2 regions of the Luteibacter sp. UNCMF366Tsu5.1 genome follow, and region 2 is predicted to be linked to the other one. Evidence: predicted binding sites of a transcription regulator. Region 2 holds the regulator's gene; the other holds the start of a gene.
What was found. Region 2 encodes FliA, which starts transcription of late flagellar genes. Its sites were predicted from a motif close to TAAAGTTTNNCNNNCNNNGGCCGATAA; they were not measured.
Positions count from the first base shown of each region.

Region 1: BT115_RS12560 (HD-GYP domain-containing protein) is a predicted target of FliA. The motif match lies at 1,935-1,961, and genes of this name have one in related genera.

Region 1 is NZ_FPIS01000002.1:749,684-757,186, reverse strand. Features, by position in the region: gene BT115_RS12565 (putative bifunctional diguanylate cyclase/phosphodiesterase) at 1-563, opposite strand, end outside; gene BT115_RS12560 (HD-GYP domain-containing protein) at 560-1,882, opposite strand; gene msrA (peptide-methionine (S)-S-oxide reductase MsrA) at 2,061-2,735, shown strand; gene hutU (urocanate hydratase) at 2,946-4,616, opposite strand; gene BT115_RS12545 (hypothetical protein) at 4,696-5,115, opposite strand; gene BT115_RS12540 (alkaline phosphatase family protein) at 5,169-6,416, shown strand; gene BT115_RS12535 (hypothetical protein) at 6,468-6,860, shown strand; gene BT115_RS12530 (biliverdin-producing heme oxygenase) at 6,861-7,481, shown strand; gene BT115_RS12525 (GAF domain-containing protein) at 7,474-7,503, shown strand, end outside.
Region 2 is NZ_FPIS01000001.1:1,521,543-1,529,045, forward strand. Features, by position in the region: gene BT115_RS06720 (chemotaxis protein CheA) at 1-431, opposite strand, end outside; gene BT115_RS06725 (protein phosphatase CheZ) at 439-1,080, opposite strand; gene cheY (chemotaxis response regulator CheY) at 1,090-1,491, opposite strand; gene BT115_RS06735 (RNA polymerase sigma factor FliA) at 1,551-2,282, opposite strand; gene BT115_RS06740 (P-loop NTPase) at 2,279-3,154, opposite strand; gene flhF (flagellar biosynthesis protein FlhF) at 3,204-4,544, opposite strand; gene flhA (flagellar biosynthesis protein FlhA) at 4,638-6,746, opposite strand; gene flhB (flagellar biosynthesis protein FlhB) at 6,749-7,503, opposite strand, start outside.

The DNA.
Region 1 (7,503 bases), on a different contig from region 2:
GAGCGCAGGTCATGCAACGGCTGGAAAGCCACGTGCAGGCGGTTGGCTTCGATGTCCTCGCGCAGCTCACCGTAGAGAATCTCGACCGGCGTGGCATCGGGTTCGTAGAGCGCAAAGGGTTCGCCGACGCGCACGGCTTCGTCGTGAGCGAGTTCCGCGCGGCGGTACAGCAACTCGGCCACGGTACCGTGTTCCGGATGCACGGCCACGCCCACTACCGGGCGGCCATGCCACGGGCGTTCGCCGCGGAGCAGCGGCGCATCGAAGGCACTGACGATGCGGGTCGCCGCCAGTAGCGCGTGGGTGCGGTTGCGCACGGAAGGCAGCACCACCACGAACGTATCGTCGCCCGCCACGAACACGGTATCGACGTGGCGCACGGCCTGAACCAGTCGCCCGCGGGCGGCCAGCATGATCTCGTTGCCGAAGTCGTAGCCGAAGCGCAACTGAGCCTCGCGCATGCCCTGCAATCTCACCACGAGCACCGCGCGCCAGCCCGAATCCGGCACTACCCGGTCGAGGATCATCTGGACGGCGGGCAGGATATCGGCACGCTCACTCATTGAAGAAAAAACTCCCTTGGGTCGATACCGTGGCTACCTGCAGGCAAGGTTCGCAGGATTTCGCGGCGGACCACGTCCGCCTGGTTCATCAGGTCGACGATGAGGAAGTCCTCGCGCGGCCCCTTGTCCGCCCGGGTGAGAATCGCCACCCGCGGCTGCAGGCGGCGCGCCTGATTCTGCACCATCACGACGGCGACTTCACCCGTGTTCAGCTCCACCATCGTTCCGGTGGGGTAGACGCCAAGGCAGGCCTGGAACTGTTCGACCAGTTCGCCCTGGAATTCGCGATCGCGCCCGGCGTAGAGCTGGCGCAGGGCCAAGTGCTGCGACATCGCCGGTCGATAGGGTCGCATCGACGACATGGCGTGGTAGCTGTCGATGATCGCCGCCATGCGGCCGGACAGCGGAATGGCCGTGCCCGCCAGCCCGGCGGGATAGCCGCTACCGTCGAAGCGCTCATGGTGCGTCGTGACCATGTCGCGGATTTCCGGATCGTCGACGCCGGAATGATCGAGGATGGCGATGCCTTCGCTCACGTGCTGCCGCGCCACCGCCCACTCGTCGTCGTTGAGCGGGCCGGGGCGCTTCAGCATTTCCTCCGGCATCTGCGCCTTGCCCACGTCCAGCAACAGCCCGCCTGCCGCCAGGCTCTCGATCGTTTCGCTCGCAAAGCCCATGTGGCGCCCGAATGCCGCCGCCAGAGTGCTGCAGCCGACTGCGTGCTGGTAGGTATAGCTGTCGCGTCGACGCAGGCTTTCGATCCAGAAGAAGGCATCGCCACTGCGCAGCACGCTGGCGACCATCGGTCGCACAGCCTCTTCGACCGCGCCCGGTTCGATCGGCTTGCCTGCCTGGATGTCGTCCACCAGGCGCTCGGCAAACGCCGCCATCGTGTTGAACGCCTCGCGCGCGCGCGGCACTTCCTCTTCAAAGGAGGCCGTGTCGGTATAGCTGTGCCGCGCCACGAGGCGCGGATTGGGCGCCGGTCGCGCTGCCGTCCTGGCCGCCATGGCAACCCTGGGCAGGGTCTGCGCCGGAGCCACCCGGCGGTGCAGGTCCACGAAGACGTACTTGCAAAACTTGGACAGCTTGTCGATGTCGTCCCGAGACGTGATCGGCACGCCCTGAAGCGGAAAGGGCGTGGCGGACCAATCGCAATCGAGACGGCTCACGTACATGCCGACCTCGAGGTCAGTCACGAACACGCGTCTCTCTACCAGGTCGTACGCCACGCTTCCCTCCCTCCCCTGCCATTGCTGCCGCCGGCCTGCGGAGGCGAGCATGAACGGCAGATCGAAGCGGCGCACGTGCCACCGCATAACCACGTTGTCCCATCCGCGCGGGGCCGCCCGTCCACGGTCGTCCCCCGGCGTATCGGCGGCGCCCGCCAATTCTGTAGGGTAAGAACGAATGGACTCGTCGGACTGTGAAGACCCGCGCGTGAGATAAAGGTTCGTGGTCCGGTCTTATTGGATACGAACCCCGTCGGAGATTGCCATGCGTCGTCGTTTCCTGCCTGCCCTCCTGCTCGCCCTCACGGCGTGCTCTGCCGCGTCCGCGGGCGACGCGGGAGTCCGCCTGCCCGCTCCCATCGTGGATGTCGCCCCCGGCTCCCGCAGCGATGCGACCGCCGTCTTTGCCGGTGGCTGCTTCTGGGGCGTGGAAGGCGTGTTCCAGCACGTTCGCGGGGTGAAAAGCGTGCGCGCCGGTTATGCCGGCGGCGACGCCGCCCATGCCAATTACGACGACGTGAGTGACGGCGACACCGGCCACGCGGAATCCGTCCGCGTCGTCTACGACCCGACGCAGGTCACCTACGGGCAGCTGCTTCAGGTGTTCTTCTCCGTAGCCCAGGACCCCACCCTGCTCAACCGGCAGGGCCCGGACGTCGGCACCCAGTACCGGTCGGCGGTCTTCTACGCCAACCCCGAACAGAAGAAGGTCGCGGAGGCGTATGTCGCGCAGCTGACCGCAGCGCACGCATTCCCGGCGAAGATCGTCACGGAGGTTACGCCGCTCAAGGCGTTCTATCCGGCCGAGGACTATCACCAGGACTACATGCGCCTCAATCCGGACACGATGTACATCGTGGTCAACGACCGGCCGAAGGTGCTGGCCCTGCAGCGGCTCTACCCCGAGCGCTACACACCCGAGTGGGCCAACGGCCGCTGAGAACCGCTATAGCGGCTCCCCCAGGCGAATCGCCGCTCCGGTAGGAGCTTGCTGGTGGGAGCCACCCTGGTGGCGAAAAGCCAACGAAGCGATGAAGCGGTGAGGCAAGCTCCATCGCCAGCAGGCTGGCTCCCACCAACTGCCTCCCACCAGCCAGTTCCCTCCGGCGAGTTCTCATCGCTACCAGGATGGCCGCAGGGTCTTAGCCTGTCAGAGCATGGGCAGATCGAGGCCCTGCTCCTTCGCACAGGCAATCGCTTCCGGATAGCCGGCGTCCGCGTGGCGCATGACGCCGGTGCCGGGGTCGTTCCAGAGCACGCGGGCGAGGCGCCGGTCGGCCGCCTCGCTGCCATCGCAGACGATCACCACGCCGCTGTGCTGGCTGTAACCCATACCGACGCCGCCGCCGTGGTGCAGGCTGACCCAGGTCGCGCCGCCGGCCACGTTGAGCATGGCGTTGAGCAGCGGCCAGTCACTGACGGCATCGCTGCCGTCGCGCATGGCTTCCGTTTCGCGGTTCGGGCTGGCGACGGAACCGGAATCGAGATGATCGCGGCCGATCACCACTGGTGCCTTGAGCTCGCCGTTACGCACCATCTCGTTGAACGCGAGTCCGAGGCGATGGCGCTGCCCGAGGCCCACCCAGCAGATGCGCGCCGGCAGACCCTGGAAACTGATCCGCTCGCGCGCCATGTCCAGCCAGCGATGCAGGTGCGGGTCGTCCGGAATCAGCTCCTTGACCTTGGCGTCGGTCTTGTAGATGTCCTCCGGATCGCCCGACAAGGCCACCCAGCGGAACGGGCCGACGCCGCGGCAGAAAAGAGGCCGGACGAACGCCGGCACGAAGCCTGGGAACGCAAACGCCTCTGCCAGGCCTTCATCCTTCGCCATCTGTCGAATGTTGTTGCCGTAGTCGAAGGTCGGCACACCCATCGCGTGGAACGCGAGCATGGCTTCCACGTGCCGGCGCATGGACGCCTTGGCGGCACGCGACGTCGCCACCGGATCGCTCTTGCGGCGCTCGAACCACTCATCGACCGTCCAGCCCGACGGCAGGTAGCCGTTGACCGGATCGTGGGCGCTGGTCTGATCGGTCACGGCGTCAGGCCGCACACCCCGCCGGACCAGTTCCGGCAGCACGTCGGCGGCATTGCCGAGCAGCGCCACGGAGACTGCGCGCCCCTCCTTCGCATACCGTTCCATGCGTGCCAGCGCGTCGTCCAGATCGGTTGCCTGTTCGTCCACGTAGCGGATCTTCAGGCGAAAGTCGATGCGGCTCTGCTGGCATTCGATCGTCAGCGACGACGCGCCGGCCAGGCTCGCGGCCAACGGCTGTGCGCCGCCCATACCGCCAAGGCCTGCGGTGAGAATCCAGCGACCGGCGAGCTGCCCGCCGTAATGCTGCCGCCCCATTTCCACGAAGGTCTCGTACGTGCCCTGCACGATGCCTTGCGAGCCGATGTAGATCCACGAGCCCGCGGTCATCTGGCCGTACATCATCAGGCCCTTGCGATCGAGCTCGTTGAAGTGTTCCCAGTTGGCCCACGCCGGCACCAGATTGGAATTGGCAATGAGCACGCGGGGCGCATCCGGATGCGACGGAAAAACGCCCACCGGCTTGCCCGATTGCACGAGCAGGGTCTGGTCGTCGCGCAGTTCACGCAGGCTGCGCAGGATCGCGTCGAAGCATTCCCAATTGCGCGCCGCGCGACCGATGCCGCCGTAGACGACCAGTTCGGCCGGATTCTCGGCCACCTCGGGATCGAGGTTGTTCTGCAGCATGCGGTACGGCGCTTCGGTCAGCCAACTGCGGCAGGTCAGTTCGCCGCCGCGCGGTGCGCGGACGGTGCGGGTGGTGTCGATGCGCGTGACAGCGGTCATCGGGGGAGACTCCGATCCTGGGGATCGCCGATTATGGTCTCCGGCAGCGACGCCTCGCCAGACGCGTCGCAGCAATGCCTCAGTGCCCCGCCGATGTGCTCCGTGCCGGCAGCGTCCGCGTGTCGTCGGTCTGCTGTTCGGTCTGATAACGCCGTACCGCGGCGTTCTGGCGCGCACGGTAGAGGTCCTGCTGGCTGCGGTCCGCGGCGTCCAACTGATTGCGCAGCGCCGGATTGCTGGTGTTCGTGCGCTGCATGTCGAGGTTGTCCTGACGGAGGCGCTCGCGCAGGGCGTTCTGATCCTGCCTACTCTGGAGCTGCTGGCGATCGACCTGGCGCTGCCACTGCTGGCTCGGGCTGGGCGTGGCGACCACGACGGGCCGAGGCTTCGGCGGCGGGGCGGCGGGCTTCACCGGCTGAGCCTGATTCTGCGCCAGCGCGAGCGCCGGTGTGGCAAGGGCAAGAAAGGCAAGCAGGAACTTGCGTGATGAATTGGTCATGGGACTCGTCCATCATGGGGAGATTGTCTGTGCCAGAGCGTACGTCCTCCCCCATGAACGCCACGTTGTCCCGCTGCGTGATCCTCCTCACGCTGCTGTTGCCGGTATTTACCGGCTGCGCCACCCGGCCGGTGGCCCCCGCGCACCGTCCGAATCCCGTCGTGCTCGTGTCCATCGACGCCTTTCGCGCCGACTACATCGATCGCGGATTGACCCCGAACCTTGCCGCACTCAAGCGCGAAGGCGCCAGCGCGCCGTACATGCTGCCCTCGTTCCCTTCCCTGACCTTCCCCAACCACTACACGCTGGTGACGGGCCGTGTGCCCGATCGCAACGGCATCGTGAACAACACCATGCGCGATACGGCGCTGGGCAAGTTCACCACGGCCAACCGTGACGCGGTCCGCGACGGGCGCTGGTGGGCACAGGCCGAACCGATCTGGATCACGGCGCAACGGCATGGGCTGCGCACTGCGACCCTGTTCTGGCCTGGCTCCGAGGCTGAGATTCACGGCGCGTGGGCGGACCACTGGTTTGCATTCGACGATGCACTGACCTCGCGCCAGCGCGTCGACAAGCTGCTGTCATGGATCGACGAGCCGGGCCCCAAGCCCGTCTTCGACACGCTGTATTTCGACGCGGTAGACCATGCCGGGCACGAGTACGGCCCCGATTCGGCTGAACTCGACGCCGCCCTGCGTGAGGTGGACGACGCGCTGGGTTATCTGGTCACGCAGTTGCGCCGTCGCGGGCTCTACGAGAGCACCAACCTCATCGTCCTGTCGGATCACGGCATGGCGGACGTTCCCCGCGGCAACATCGTCTTCGCCGACGAGGAAACCGATCTCGACGCGCTCGTGGAGGTCTCCTACGGCGTCGTCGCCACCTTCGACGCAAATCCGGGCGTAGACAGCACCCATGCCGTGGCGCGGCTGCTGGGCCCGCACGCGCACATGCACTGCTACCGCAAGGGCGACCTGCCCGCCCGCCTCGACTACGGCAAGAACCCTCGTGTGCCGGACTTCGTCTGCCTCGCCGACACGGGCTGGTCGATCACCAGCCACAAGGTGCTTGCCGAGCGCACCACGCCGATGTCGCGCGGCGAGCACGGCTACGACAATCTCGATCCGAGCATGCGGGCGCTGTTCGTCGCCCGCGGCCCCGCGTTTCGGCCGGGCAGCCGCATCGCTCCGTTCCCCAACGTCGACGTCTACCCGCTGCTCGCCCATCTCCTTGGCCTGCAGCCGCTGCCGAACGACGGCCACCTCGACGATGTGAAGGGCGCACTGATCTCGCCGTGACGGGCGCCGGGGCGCCCGGCGGCGCCTCGGCAATTCCCGTAGAATCGGCCGATGCGCCAGATCTATACCTCGCCACGCCAAGACAACATCGACCGGGTCGTCGCCTTGCTCACTGAGCACGGCATCGAGACGACGGTCACCAACCGCTCGAGTTGGAATCGCCCCACCTACCAGCGTTTCAGCTATTCGCAGCGCCAGGACAACCGGGATGCGTGGCCGCAGGTCTGGGTGAAAGGCGCCGACGACTTTCCCGCGGCACGCGCTGTGCTGAAGGAGATCGGCATCGAGCCCGTCGTGCGCTTCCAGGAAGAACTCCAGTTGCACCGCCAGCCGGAAAGCCGCCCCCGCGCGCAGCGCACGGCGGCACGGGTCCGTTTGATGGTGCTGGCGATCGTGGCGGGGGTCATGCTGGTCGTGGTGCTCAAGGCCACCCAGGTCCTCTGAGTGGCGGGCACCCGCTCCGCCGTTTCGCCGCCCCACCTGGCCCTGCGGACCGCGACGCGTCACGCGCACGAGGCGGCGGAAGCCTCGCCGATGATGCGCAGCCTCGTTGCCGGCGAGCTGGACGATCTCGGCTATGAACGGCTGCTCGCCGCGCAGTGGACGCTCCTGAGTCGTTGGGAGGCGGAACGATCGGCCTGGCTGGACACACTGCGCGTCCTGCATGGCTGGCCCTACGCTTCGCGTGCCGCTGCTTTGCGCCGCGACCTCATGGCCACGGGGATCCAGCGCGACCACTTGCCCGAGTTGCGGCAAACCGCCGTGCCTTCCCTTCGGATGCCCGCTGACGACGCGCTGCCTGCCGCTCTGGGCGAGTTGTACGTGATCGAGGGTTCCGCCCTTGGCGGGCGCGTCATCGTGAAGGGGCTGCGGGAGCGGCTCCCGCACCTGCCGCACCATTTTTATGCGATCGGGGAAGGCACGGCCGCCCCGTGGCGTCGATTCCAATCCCTACTGGACGACGTGCTGACCAGTCCGGCATCGCTCGCGGCCGCCATCGATGCCGCGCGGCACATGTTCGCGCGGTTTCAACAGACGTTACAGGACTCTCCCGCGCATGTCTGAACTCCCCGACCTCACCGCCTGC
Region 2 (7,503 bases):
GGCGCGGCGGTGGGTGGCGCCAGGGCCACCGGAGGGGCCGTGGCAGCTCGGCCGGGAATCAGCAGGCGGTCGAGCAACGAGCGCGGCGCGGCCTCGATCGGCAGGCCACCATCGGCAGCCCGCATCATGTCGTTGAGCAGATCGAGCGATTCCAGCAGCGCGTCCATGAAACCGGCATTGAGCACGATCGCGCCGTTGCGGGCTTCATTGAGCAGATCTTCGGCGCGGTGGCACAGCTCCACCATCGGGTTCAGGCCAAGAAAGCCCGCACCGCCCTTCACCGTGTGGAACGCGCGGAACACCGCATTCAACAGGTCGACGTCGCCGGGCGAGGACTCGAGGTCCACGAGTTGTTCGCCCAGGCTTTCCAGCAGCTCGCGCGCCTCGATCAGAAAGACGTTGAGCAGCTCGTTGTCCAGCTCCACGCTCATAGGGCGCTCAGAAGCCGAATTCGCTGAGCAGGCGGTCCACTTCGTCCTGACTGACCTTTTCAGCAGCAGGCGCGGCACCACCGGCCAGCGTGCCGGTCAGGCGCACCAGCTCCACCAGCGACGATTCCACCTTGGCCATGAACGCTTCGACCTGCGCCACGCGCTGACCGGAGAGATCCTGCCAGGACTGTGCCTCGACCATTTCGCCAAAGCCGATGTCGCAGCTCTGGGCGAAGTCGCCCACACGCACGGCAAGCGCCGTGGCGCTGGTGGCGAAGGCGGGGTCGGCGTGATCGAGCACCAGTACTTCATCGGCCTGGCGGGCGAGCGCCTGTGCCTGCGGGCGCAGCTTTTCGCTGAAATCGAGGGTGCGATGGGCAGCCTGGGCGCTCATCTCGAGCACGTCGCGCAGGTGCTTGCGCGCGTCGCTCATGTTGCCCGGCACACCATCGTGCGAGATGTCGGCGGCAAGCCGGCGCGCGGATTCGTGCAGGTCGCGGGCCAGGTGGCCCAGCGCCATGAAAAGGTGTTGTTCGCGGCTGCGCAGGAGGCGATCGAGGGCCTCCTCGACCGAGGCGGGATCGTTCGCATCCAGCAGCTCGCGCAGTTCGGGCGCCACGTCGTGGCCAGGGGAAATCACGGTGTTCATGGTCGTTCCTTAGCCCGCGGCCGCGGCGAGTCGTTCGAAGATCTTGTCGAGTTTTTCCTTCAGCGTGACCGCCGTGAAGGGCTTGACGACGTAGCCGTTCACGCCGCTCTGTGCTGCCGCGATGATCTGATCGCGGTTGTTCTCCGCCGTCACCATCAGCACGGGCATGGCTTTCAGGGCGGCGTCGGCGCGAATGGCGCGGAGCAGGTCGATGCCGGTCATGTTCGGCATGTTCCAGTCCGTGACCACCAGGTCGAACGGCTGCGCGCGCAGCATCGCCAGCGCGGCATTACCGTCTTCGGCTTCCTGGATCAGGGTGTTGGTGAAGCCAAGCTCCACCAGCAGATTCCTGACGATGCGTCGCATGGTGGAAAAATCGTCCACCACGAGAATCTTCATGTTCTTGTCCAAAACGTTCTCTCCGCCTTGCTACCGCGTGTTCTTTTTCGGCGACGTCACGAAAGGTGCCGTCACTGCTTGTCTTTCCAGCCCGACATGCGTGCGCGGAGTCGAATCAGGGCCTGACCATGGATCTGGCATACCCGCGATTCGCTCACTCCCAACACCGCACCGATTTCCTTCAGGTTGAGTTCTTCGTCGTAGTACAGCGACATGACCAGCTTCTCGCGCTCGGGCAATCCGTCGATGGACTGCGCCAGTGCGCCACGCAGACCTTCCTGCTCGAACGTACCTTCCGGACCGGCCGCGTCCGGGTCAACCACGTCGATCGCCGCGCCTTCGTCGCCCTCGGGCGCCGTCAGGCTCAACAACCGCGCGCTCGCCGCGTCCGCCAGGATCTGGTTGTATTCCATGGCGTCGATGCCCAGCCGCTTCATCACTTCCGCGTCTTCGGCGTCGCCACCCGTCTCGTTCTCGATCTGCCTCGTCACCTCCGCAACCTCGCGCAACTTCCGGTGGACGGAGCGCGGGGTCCAATCCGTCTTGCGCAGTTCGTCCAGCATGGCGCCACGTATGCGGATACCCGCATAGGTTTCGAAGCTGGCCGCGCGAGTCGGCGAGTAATTTCTTGCGGCCTCAAGCAGCCCGATCATCCCGGCCTGCATCAGGTCGTTTGCATCCACGCTCGGCGGCAGCCGGCCCATCAGGTGATAGGCAATTCGGCGCACCAGCGGCGCGTGGGTCTTTACCAGTTCATCCGCTGGGATGCGCGTGATTTCAAGGTATTCGGTCGCGACGCTCACAGTGGTAGCCCTCCCCCCTGATGGGACCGTTCGGCGAAGAAGCCAATACGGCCCTGTGCACGGGGTTCGGGTTCACCCCATGTATCGACCGACCTGGCCAAATTCTTGAATCCGACCGCCGACCGGCTGCTGGGCCAGGCATCGACCACCGCCGACTGGCGGCGGATCGCCTGGCGCAGGTACTCGTCGTGCGGAACCATGCCCATGAAATCCAAGGAAACATCGAGAAAACGATTGGTCACCCGGGACAGCTTCTCGAAGAGCTGGCGCCCCTCCTGGGCGTGGCGAACCATGTTCGCCACGATGCGGAAGCGGTTGACCGCGAACTCGCGGCTCATGACCTTGATCAGGGCGTAGGCATCGGTGAGCGAGGCCGGCTCGTCGCAGACCACCACCACCACCTCGTCCGATGCCGCGGCGAACATGGAGACACTGTCCGAGATGCCCGCCGCCGTATCGACGATCAGGTACTCCGGCGCCAGCGGGTATTCGTCGAACGCCCGGATCACCGCCGCGTGCTCGATGTTCGGCAGCTGCGCCATGCGACGCGCGCCCGACGTGGCAGGGATCACCTTGAGGCCGTGTGCGGCCTGCAGGATGAGGTCTTCGATGCCGCACTCCCCTTCCAGCATGTGACCCAGGTGCCGGGTCGGCTGCAAGCCGAGCAGGACGTCGACGTTCGCCATGGCGAGATCGGCGTCGAGTAGAAGGACGTCACGGCCGCCCATCGCGAGCGCCATGCCGAGGTTGACCGCCACCGTGGTCTTGCCCACGCCGCCCTTGCCGCCGGCAATCGCGATGCTGCGGGTGGGGCGGCGATCGGCGAGCCAATGGAGCCCGGCGGCCTGGGTGGAATCGACGTGTGTGCTCATGAAGTAAGTCACTGCCGTGGGAGTCGGTTGCGGTTGAAGAGAAAGAGGGTCAAGCCAGGGCCGGCGCCACACCGCCGAAGCGGTCGGCGAGGATGGCGTCGTCGGGTTCGTCGCTACGCTGCTTGACGAGCTGCGCAGCCAGGCAGACCAGCTTGCGCGCATCGGCGGACGCAATGTCCTCGGGCACGCGCTGGCCGTCGGTGGTGTAGTCCAACGGCAGGCCGTGGCGGATCAGTGCGGACAGCGCGCCGCCGATCAGCGGCGCCTCATCGAGCTTGGTGAGGATGGCGCTCTGCGGAGCCAGCGGCGCATAAGCGCGCACCGCGTTGTCGATGGCCTGCGCCTGCGCGTTGGCCGCCAGTACGAGACAGACGCGCAGATCCGAGGTCGCACGCAGCGTCTCGAACTGCTGCTGAAGCTTCGGATCGTTGCCCGCCAGCCCGGCCGTATCGACCAGTACCGTGTTGCGGCCGCGCAGCTGGAGCAGCACGTTGCGCAGGCTGTTGGCGTCCTGCGCGTTGAACACGCGCACGCCGAGCAGGCGACCATAGTGTTCGAGCTGTGCCCCGGCACCGATGCGGTACTGGTCCGTGCTGATGAGGGCAACATTGGACGCACCGTGACGCAGCACCGCGCGCGCGGCGAGCTTCGCGATGGTGGTGGTCTTGCCGACGCCGGTGGTACCGACCAGCGCGATGACGCCGCCGCCCACCGTGTCGAAATTCCGTCCGCTCGTGCGGATGTTGCGCGAAAGGATGCCCAGCGGCAGATAGCGCGCCTGTTCGGGCGTCATGCCCGGCGGCAGTTCCGCGCACAGCGCGCGGGCCACGTCGGCGTCGATGCCCAACCGCGTCATCTCACGCAGCACACGGGCACGCAGCGGCTGCTCGCGATCCATCTGATTCCAGGCCAGCGTCGAGAGCTGCACTTCGAGCATCTCGCGCAGGTTGTTGATCTCGGCGCGCACGCCGTTCACGGCGGCATCGTTGTTGGGGGTGACGGTGGCGGCACGCACCACGTCGGCGACGCTGGCAGCCAGCGCCGCGCTCGACTGACGCTGCGGAGCATTGGTGTTCGGCTGGCTGGCCGGTGCCCCGCCCTTCGCGGCACGTTCGACGGCCGCGGCGGTGGCGGCGCGGGCCTGATCGATACGTGCGGCGCGCTCGGCGTCGTCGCGCAGCGCGCGCAGCGGCGACTCGTCGCGCTTCGGCGCGTCGACACCGAAGCCGGCCTCGCGCACCAGCGCTTCGTCGTAATCCAGCGCAGCGATGATCTCGATGCCGTCATCCAGGCGGCGCGTCGACAGAATCACGGCGTCCGGGCCTTGTTCGTCCCTGACCTGGCGCATGGCCTGGCGCATGTCGGGAGCAACGAATCGTTTGATTTTCATGCGTTCGATCCTGTCTTTGTCCTGGCGCCTCTTTCCCAGGCGCCACCATGTTCGTTCGGTCCGCGCGCCTATTCTTCGCGCGGCGTCTCATTCCTATCGCCCGAGGGCCGTCACCAGCTTGACGCGACGGTTGTCCGGAACCTCGTTGTAGGCGAGTACATGCAGGTTTTGGGCCACATGCCGCGTGAAGCGCGACAACCACGGACGAAGTGCCGGCGAGACCAACAAAACGGCCGGTTCCCCCGCCGCTTCCTGACGCCGCGCGGCGTCCGCGACGCTCTGCTGGAGGCGATCCGCCAGGCCCGGCTCGACGGCCGCTCCGGCAGGACCGCCGCCCTGCAGGGACTGGAGCAGGATCTGCTCCAGCTCCGGCGCCAAAGTAATGACAGGCACTTCCGTCCCGAGGCCGGCGATTTCCTGCACGATCTGTCGGCCGAGGGTGACGCGCACTGCGGCAGCGAGCACGCCGGGATCCTGGCTCTGGCCTGCATGCTCCGCCAACGATTCGACGATGCCGCGGAAGTTGCGGATGGGTACCCGCTCCGCGAGCAGGTTCTGCAGCACCTTGACCACGGCGCCGAGCGACAGGCGCTTCGGCACGAGGTCTTCCACCAGCTTCGGCGTCTGCTGGGCGAGACGGTCGAGCAACTGCTGCACGTCCTGGTGACCGATGAGCTCGTGCGCATGGTTCTGCAGGATGTGCGAAAGGTGGGTGGCGATCACCGTCGCCGGATCGACCACGGTATAGCCGAGCGTCTGCGCGTGCTCGCGCATGCCCGGCTCGATCCAGACCGCATCGAGGCCAAACGCGGGGTCGCGCGTGGCGATGCCGTTGATCGTGCCGTGCACACGACCCGGATCGATCGCCAGCATGCGCTCGGTGTGGATCTCCGCCTCGCCCATCGGCACACCCATCAGGGAGATGCGATAGCCGTGCGGCGCCAAATCGAGGTTGTCGCGGATGTGCACCGACGGCACCAGGAAACCCAGTTCCTGCGAGAGCTTGCGGCGCACGGACTTGATCCGCGCCATCAGCTCGCCGCCCTGCGCCTTGTCCACCAGCGGGATCAGGCGATAGCCCACTTCCAGACCGATGGTGTCCACCTGAGCCACGTCTTCCCAGGACAGTTCCAGCCGCTCGGCGGGCGGCGCCGCTTCCAGCGCCAGCTCGGTACCCGGGGCACCCGTACCGGCGGCGACACCCGCCGCGGCGTCGAGCTGCGCGCGGTTCAATTTCCACGCAGCAAAGCCGGCGATGGCCGCCAGGATGAGGAACGGAATATTGGGCATGCCCGGGATGAGACCCATCGTGCCCAGCACCGCCGCCGCGACACCGAGCGCCTTGGGCTGGCCGAAGAGCTGCCCCATCACGTGCTTGCCCATCTCCTGCGACTTGGAGACGCGCGTCACGATGACGGCCGTGGCGATCGAGAGCATGAGGCCGGGCACCTGCGCCACCAGGCCATCGCCGATGGTGAGCAGCGTGTACGTGCGCGCGGCCTCGGCAGCGGAGAGGCCATGCTGCAGCATGCCGATGAAGAAGCCGCCGATGATGTTGATCGCGAGGATCAGCATGCCCGCCGTGGCATCGCCGCGTACGAATTTCGACGCACCGTCCATCGAGCCGTAGAAGTCCGCTTCTTCGCGCACTTCCTGGCGGCGCTCGCGCGCCTGCTCCTGCGTCAACAGACCGGCGTTGAGGTCGGCGTCGATCGCCATCTGCTTGCCGGGCATCGCATCGAGGGTAAAGCGTGCCGTCACCTCGGACACGCGGGTGGCGCCCTTGGTCACGACCACGAAGTTGATGATGGTGAGGATTGCAAACACCACGAAGCCGACGGCGAAGTTGCCGCCGATGACGAACTCGCCGAACGCCTCGATCACCTTGCCCGCCGCACCCGGACCGTTGTGGCCGTGCAGCAGCACGACGCGGGTCGAGGCGATGTTCAGCGCCAGGCGCAGCAACGTGGCGAACAGCACCACGGTGGGGAACGAGGCCAGTTCCAGCGGTCGCATCACGTACATCGTCGCCAGCAGGATCACCAGCGAGAGCGCGATGTTGAAGGTGAACAGCAGGTCGAGCATGAACGGCGGCAGGGGCAGCATCATCATGCCGAGCATGATCAGCATCGCCACCGGTGCCACGACGCCGCGGCGGCCGATCTGGCGGAACGTGCCCATGAGGTTGGTGGAGGCTGCCATCGTCAGTTGTCCATGCGGTAGGGACCCATCAATTCAGGGTCGATGTCCTGCTTCGGGAGGTCGGGCGGGAGATCGCCCATGGCGATCGCCTGTTTCAACCGGAACACATAGGCCAGGATCTGAGCCACGGCGATATACAACGCCGACGGGATTTCCCGACCGATCTCCGTCGTGTGATACAAGGCGCGTGCCAACGGCGGCGATTCCACCACCGGCACCTTCGCGCCACCCGCCACGTCGCGGATCTGCTGGGCGATCACATCCATGCCCTTGGCCACCACGCGCGGCGCTCCCATGCGGTCTTCGTCGTATTTCAGCGCGACGGCGAAGTGGGTCGGATTGGTCACGATCACGTCGGCCGTCGGCACGTCTTCCATCATTCGACGGCGTGCCATCTGGTGCTGCATCTGACGGATTTTCGACTTCAGCTCCGGACTGCCTTCGTTTTCCTTGTGCTCGTCCTTCACTTCCTGCTTGGTCATCTTCATCTTCTTGGTGAAGCTGAACTTCTGCCAGGGCGCGTCCACCAGAGCGATGGCGCCGAGGGCGCAGGCGAAGACGAGGGAGGCATGCCCGAAGATGCCGAAGGCCTGGGCGATGCCGTTGCTCACCGGGCCGGTGCCTGCCGTGTACATCTCCTGCGTCGAACGGCGCAGGAACCAGGCCAGCGCGCCGCCGATCAGCAGCAGCTTCAGCAAGGATTTGCCGAGTTCGACCAGCCCGTTCATCGAAACCAGCCGGGAAAACCCCTTGATCG